2 linked regions of the Spirosoma aureum genome follow. The protein of the gene in region 2 interacts with the protein of the main gene of each other region in a pairwise test. Links are inferred from orthologs where the notes say so. Each region holds a gene or a part of one and is shown on either strand. Other genes may lie near its edges.

The links.
Region 1: the proteins of pepT (region 2) and tpiA interact in binary tests that used the Escherichia coli proteins (3 or more experiments, as listed by UniProt). The link is inferred for Spirosoma aureum from one-to-one orthologs.

What each region holds. Positions count from the first base shown.
Region 1 is NZ_CP050063.1:1,081,028-1,084,191, forward strand. The notes cover bases 163-2,994. They hold tpiA (triose-phosphate isomerase), read left to right. Parts: upstream 163-1,112; coding sequence 1,113-1,877; downstream 1,878-2,994. Other genes in these bases: G8759_RS04410 (aspartyl protease family protein), read right to left, coding at 163-873; G8759_RS04420 (cupin domain-containing protein), read left to right, coding at 2,034-2,552; G8759_RS04425 (hypothetical protein), read right to left, coding at 2,554-2,994. In the rest of the region: more of G8759_RS04410, read right to left, coding at 1-162; more of G8759_RS04425, read right to left, coding at 2,995-3,164. UniProt on the Escherichia coli protein: Involved in the gluconeogenesis. Catalyzes stereospecifically the conversion of dihydroxyacetone phosphate (DHAP) to D-glyceraldehyde-3-phosphate (G3P).
Region 2 is NZ_CP050063.1:5,817,474-5,820,622, forward strand. Bases 266-3,082 are described here. They hold pepT (peptidase T), read right to left. Parts: upstream 2,397-3,082; coding sequence 1,134-2,396; downstream 266-1,133. Other genes in these bases: G8759_RS23125 (tRNA1(Val) (adenine(37)-N6)-methyltransferase), read right to left, coding at 266-267; G8759_RS23130 (ribonuclease H1 domain-containing protein), read right to left, coding at 331-984; G8759_RS23140 (SGNH/GDSL hydrolase family protein), read right to left, coding at 2,517-3,082. In the rest of the region: more of G8759_RS23125, read right to left, coding at 1-265; more of G8759_RS23140, read right to left, coding at 3,083-3,149. UniProt on the Escherichia coli protein: Cleaves the N-terminal amino acid of tripeptides.

The sequences.
Region 1 (3,164 bases), 4.7 Mb from region 2 along the record:
ATCGACGAGTTTCATGCCAAAAGCGGCACTGTCAGGAAACGACGCCAGAATATTATCCAGCTCATAACGCCCAAATTTTACTTTCTGAATTCGGCCCATACTGCCGTTAATAACACCATTTAAGCCGCGGCCCAATTGAGCCCGAACAACTTTTGCCGGCAATGGCATAGCTGACGTGCTTCTCGAACGATCGAGCAGGAGCGCATGACCAGCACCCGTATCTAAAACTACCCGAAGCGGCATTGATTTATCGCCGTCGAAAACAGCCAGCGCATCGGTATAGGCTTTGGTATCCTGAATGGTGATCGGATATCGATCACCTTTTCGTTTTTTATACCGGTACTTTTTCGGCTGCATGATCATAAGCTCCCGGCGCTGGAAATCAACGTTTACCACGAAATTGGCAAAGAGCTCATAACCAAAAATGCCATGAACCGGGGTTCCGACATATTCCGATAGCTTTAAAATATCTTCGTCCAGAATAACAAGGTTATGGTGCGAAGCACGCATACCACCCATACTCAGGTTCGTATTGATCGCGATAGAAGCCGTTAAGTTGCCGCCTTCTCCCGCGCCGGTCAGCTTCACTTTGCGTGAGAGTGTGAGCGGCTGTTTGCGGAAAATGCTGGGGTCAGTAATGATTGTATTACCAACTCCCGTATCTAAAATAAATTGCAGCGTATCGGAATCATTGATCTGGACGGGTACAATGATGAGATTTGAATGCAGCTGGAAAGGAATTCGGGTCCATGAACGATTACCGGCGATATAAAAGCCGTAGCGGTCCCGATCTGGAGTATGCTTATGGTGATCATCACCCCAAGCCACCAGACCGGTGCAAAGCATGCAGATTATCAGGATCACCGCTTTCATGTAAATGTGTTTATGGCATTGAAATTACGTATTTTTTACTTGAATAACACAAAAAATAGATGACTGGTTTACTGAGTTAACAAACGGTCAACGGAGTATCTGGCCAACTGCGTAAAATTTAGCGCTGGGCCGGGTGGAGTGTTCGGCTGAAAACCCCTAATTTCGCCCGTAATTGATGAACATGAGTCCTGTTCGTTTAATTCGTATCAGTTGATTATTAGCACATTATTCCCTCTATTATGCGTAAAAAGATAGTTGCCGGTAACTGGAAAATGAACAAAACCTTCGAGGAAGCAAAAGCCCTGCTGTCGGAGGTTGTCAATATGATTAGTGATGAAGTTACGGGCGATGTCGAGGTGGTGCTTTGCCCGCCTGCGTTGTACCTGGCCGCATCGCGTCAGTATATCACGTCGGGCGGTAAGGTTTCACTGGGTGCACAAAATTGCCATGAGAAGGCATCGGGTGCCTACACGGGCGAAATTTCCGCCCCAATGCTCCAGTCGATCGGTGTTGACTATGTTATTCTGGGCCATAGCGAACGCCGGCAGTATTTTGGCGAAACCAATGCACTCCTGGCAGAAAAAGTAAACATCGTTCTCGAAAACGGGCTGACACCAATCTTTTGCTGCGGTGAGTCACGCGATCTGCGTGAAAATGGGGATTATATTGGTTTCGTTAAAGATCAGGTCACTGAAAGCCTTTTTCACCTGTCGGCTGAATCTTTTGCTAAAATCGTCATTGCCTACGAACCCATCTGGGCCATTGGTACTGGTTTAACGGCTTCGTCGGCGCAGGCGCAGGACATGCACTTTGAGCTTCGTCAGCACATTGCCAGCCAATATGGGGATGCTATCGCTCAGGACATCACGATCCTTTATGGTGGTAGCGCTAATGAGAAAAATGCTGCCGAACTCTTCGCACAACCCGACGTTGATGGAGGCCTCATTGGTGGAGCCTCGCTCAAGTCGCGGGAGTTTCTGACCGTTGTTAAGGCGCGTCAGTAATTAATTGCGCCAACCTGTTTTCCTGCGGGCCAGAGAACATAGAGGAGCAATGGGCTAAACCTATGTATGCTCTGGCCCTGACGGGAAATTGGTTCATAACCTGGCCAAGCCAATCTAAAAAACACCAGGAATCGTATCGAGTCTGACCTGATCAGTATGACAGCAGCCTATTTTGTCCGGGCATTTACTATGCAACCCCATCCTGAGGGTGGCTACTTTGCCGAAACCTATCGCTCATCGGAAACGATTCCACAGTCGGCTTTACCCGATCGATTCACGGGTTCACGTACGTTCGGGACCGCGATTTATTTCCTGCTGGAAAGCCACCATGTTTCGGCGCTTCATCGAATTCAGGCTGACGAAATATGGCATTTCTACGCGGGCGGACCACTGGAAGTGTTCGTGATTTCGCCAGCCGGCGAACTGAACGTCATACGACTAGGCAGTAATATCGATCAGGGTGATGTGTTTCAGGCTGTTGTGCCTGCCGGCTGCTGGTTTGGCTCAAAACCGGCTGATGGAAGTGCTTTTTCGCTGGTTGGCTGCACTGTTGCACCCGGTTTCGACTTTGCTGACTTTGAAATGGCCGAACAGGATACATTACTTCAGGCCTATCCTCAACACCGGGAGGTGATCGAGAAATTATCTAAACCGCCTGGGCCACAGGCGGTTTAGATTACCTGAAATTTACATTACCAAACTTCGATACAACCCGGACTTTAGTGCCGGAGCCGCTACCAATTTTGCCAATGTACTGTTTGGTCAATCGTGGGCCAGAATGCCCGTTTTTATCTTCGGGTTGGCTCGTAAAGTGCATTGACTGCCCTGATGAATAGTTAAAATTTCCATAGCTGACAGTCACGTCGAAGTCACAGTTGTTCCCGCTTTCCATGGGGAGCGCAACAGAGGAATAATTGGCCTGAATATCGACATTGTCGACCGTCTTCGGCAGCTGATCGATCCGGAATCCACCCGAAAAATCAAGCTTAATCCGTCCCGATTCGCGCAGAGTTCCAATCTTGGCGCCTGAGTAATTGATATCGGCGTCGAGCTTGCCAACATTACCAATCGTCATTTTACCAAATTTATTATTCAGCGTCAGAACGTTTACCCGATCCAGATCAAGGCTTGCATAAGCGATGTCCAGTTTACCCTCGTCGAGATTACGGATATCGGCTTTGCCATAGGCCACATCAATATCGTTCTGACGACCAGTAAGTTCATCGGCACTGAAGTTGCCATAACGGCAGTGAACAGAGAGTGGTGCATGAAACGAAGGTATGCTCG
Region 2 (3,149 bases):
TCGGTCGTATTTACGCCCGCTGGCCATAAAGTCCTGTATGCGTTCGTGTATGGTTATAACCTGTTTGGCAAAGGGGCTTGCTGCTATATTTTCAGCAGCCTGACCAAATGCGTCCGCATCAATTTCTACCGCATCGATGAGCGAATTCGGATTGCGCTGCGCAGTCATCAGTGCCAATAAACCCGTGCCAGTACCAATATCAAGAATCCGTGCACCGGCTACATCGGCATAGGCTCCAAGCACACACGCATCGGTGCAGACCTTCATGGCCGTGCGTTCCTGATGAATAGTAAATTGCTTGAACGAAAACACAGGTTTATAGCATACGTTTTATTTTCGACCAAAATCTGCCGGATTTTCACCCCACACGGTTGTTTCCCACTTTAACACTGGGTTAGCATAAACGTGCGTTTGAAGCCAGGTTTCGGCCCGGTCGAGCAAATCGAATAATTCTGTATTGCGTGCTGTTTCTTCCAGTTTGGTATTGGCTTTCTTCTTTTTGACCCAGCCAATGGCCGTTCGGGAATCGGAATAAACCGGAATGTTACTATTCTTCTGATGGAGCAGGGCTAGTGCGTGAACAATCGCCAGAAATTCGCCAATGTTGTTTGTCCCATCTGAATAGGGTCCCTTGAGAAAGAGCTTCTGCTTCGTGGCCAGATAAATTCCCTGGTACTCCATATCGCCGGTAGCGGTATTCCAGGCGGCATCGACAACCAGGCTATCCTGAATTGGCGAACCGACCAAACCGGGCACTTTCAGGCTGGAAGCTCCGGTCTGCTTCGCCGATCCGTTTTTGCCCTGCCCGATGTGCACGTGTGGTTTGTCTTTATAGGCTTTTAGTGCTGCCGGTTTGGTATCAAACGCTTTAAACAGCGCTCCATCAAAGCCCGCCGTTTGCTTCTGACAGTCGTCCCAGTTGTCGAATACACCGGTCTCACGACCACGCCAGACAACATAAAATTTCGGCTTTTTCTGAGCCATAGATCACTATCTTTTCCGCAAAAGTAATGACTATCTATTTATTGCCTTGTTTAAGGTTAGCCTGATTTATTGCTGAAACGAGCTTTTTCTCGCTAATCTAAAGCAGATATACGCATAAAATTCACTCAGACCAGCCTGCAACGGATTCGTTAACTTCGCTCCTCCCACACCTGAGCCAGATTGACGATGACCTCAACGGCTTTGTGCATATCCTGAACCGATACCCACTCCAGACGTGAATGAAAAGCGTGCTCGCCAGCGAATATATTGGGGCAAGGCAAGCCCATAAACGACAAACGTGATCCATCGGTCCCCCCACGAATACTACGCCGTTCGGCTGATAGTCCAGCCCGTCGGATAGCCTCCAGCGCATTGTCGACCACGGCGACATGCTGATCCAACACTTCTTTCATGTTGCGATACTGCTCTTTTACGACCAGTTTTGCCGATGAGCCCGGATACTTCGCCAAAACATCATTGAGTTTGTTTTGCAGATAGGTTTCTTTCTCCTGCAAACCAACTTCGGTGAAATCGCGGATAATAAATTCCAGCACCGCCTGATCCTGATTTCCTTCAAAACGGGTTGGGTGAACAAAGCCTTCTTTTCCTTCGGTCGTTTCGGGGGAAAGCGCATTTTTAGGGAGCGTAGCCAGCAGATCAGCGGCTATTTTCAGCGCATTTTCAAGCTTACCTTTAGCAAAACCAGGGTGCGTGCTGACACCCTGAATGGTTATCCTGACTGCATCAGCCGAAAACGTTTCGTCTTCAAGGGTCCCAAGTGCTTCGCCATCAATGGTATATCCAAAATCGGCACCCAGCTTCTGAATATCCACTTTCTCCGTACCACGGCCTACTTCTTCATCGGGTGTAAACAGGAGTCGGATACGACCGTGTTTCACTTCAGGATGAGTCAGTAGATACTGCGCTGCATCCATAATTTCGGCAACTCCGGCTTTGTTATCAGCACCAAGCAAGGTAGTACCACTTGCCGTAATGATATCATTGCCTAGCTGGTGCCTGAGGTCGGGATGATCCGCTACCCGAATTACCTGCGTGGCATCGTCTGGAAGTACAATATCGGCACCATTCCAGTTGAAATGGATGATCGGTTTTACACCAGCTCCCGTTACGTCAGGCGATGTGTCGACATGCGAACAAAAGCAAATCGTTGGGACATTAGTCTTTTCAGTCGTTGCCGTTATGGTAGCGTAAACATAGCCCCACTCGTCGAGTTCGACATCAGTCAGACCCATTTCGGTCAATTCCTGTACGAGTATTCGACTGAGATCTTTTTGTTTTTCGGTACTCGGATTGGTTTCTGATTGAGGGTCTGACTGTGTATCAATTTGAACGTACCGCAAAAAGCGGTCAACAGCACTGTGCCGATAACCGGCGAGGGGAATAGTATGCATATAGTGGTCGTGGACAGAATGTTATTCGAACAACGAATCAACTAAATGCCCTTTAGATTGTTATCCAAACTTTCTATCAACCGCCTGAATTCGTACTTAACTACGAATCCAAGTAGGTAGTTATTTTACGGTAGAGAGCACTTTCTGCATCTGCTCGGCGACAAACTGGTTACCTGCATCGTTCAGGTGAACGCGATCGGTCGTCAGAATTCCTTTCTCTTTATTTTCGGGATTGTTTTTCAGGTTATAATCCAGAAAGGCTTTCCGTAAATCAACCAGTGGCAGATTATGCCGTTTAGCCATATCACGAATAAACTGGCTATACTGATTCAGATCACCATCCTGCTGGTTTGTCATATCCGTTTTTTCGCCGATGGCAGCTGGTGTACACAAGACGACACGCGCATTGGCAGCCTGTAGCTTTTTCACAACGGCTTCGTAGAACTTCACAAATTTGTCGGGGTCAGTTCCTGTTCCGGAGGACGCTTTATGCCAAACGTCATTAACACCTACCCAAACGACGACAACATCGGGCTTCTGGGCCAGCACATCGTCGTCCATGCGAAGGAATAGATCGTAGATTTTATTCCCTCCAATACCAGCTCCAATCAGTTCAAACTGATCGGTTGGTAGAAGCGTCTTCAGGCGGTCAATGTAACCACCGGGTTTGATACCCGCCTGGGTGATGGAATCCCCAAAAAAAACGACACGGGTTGGTTTGGCTGCAGTCATAGCCATCAAGCCAACGAACAG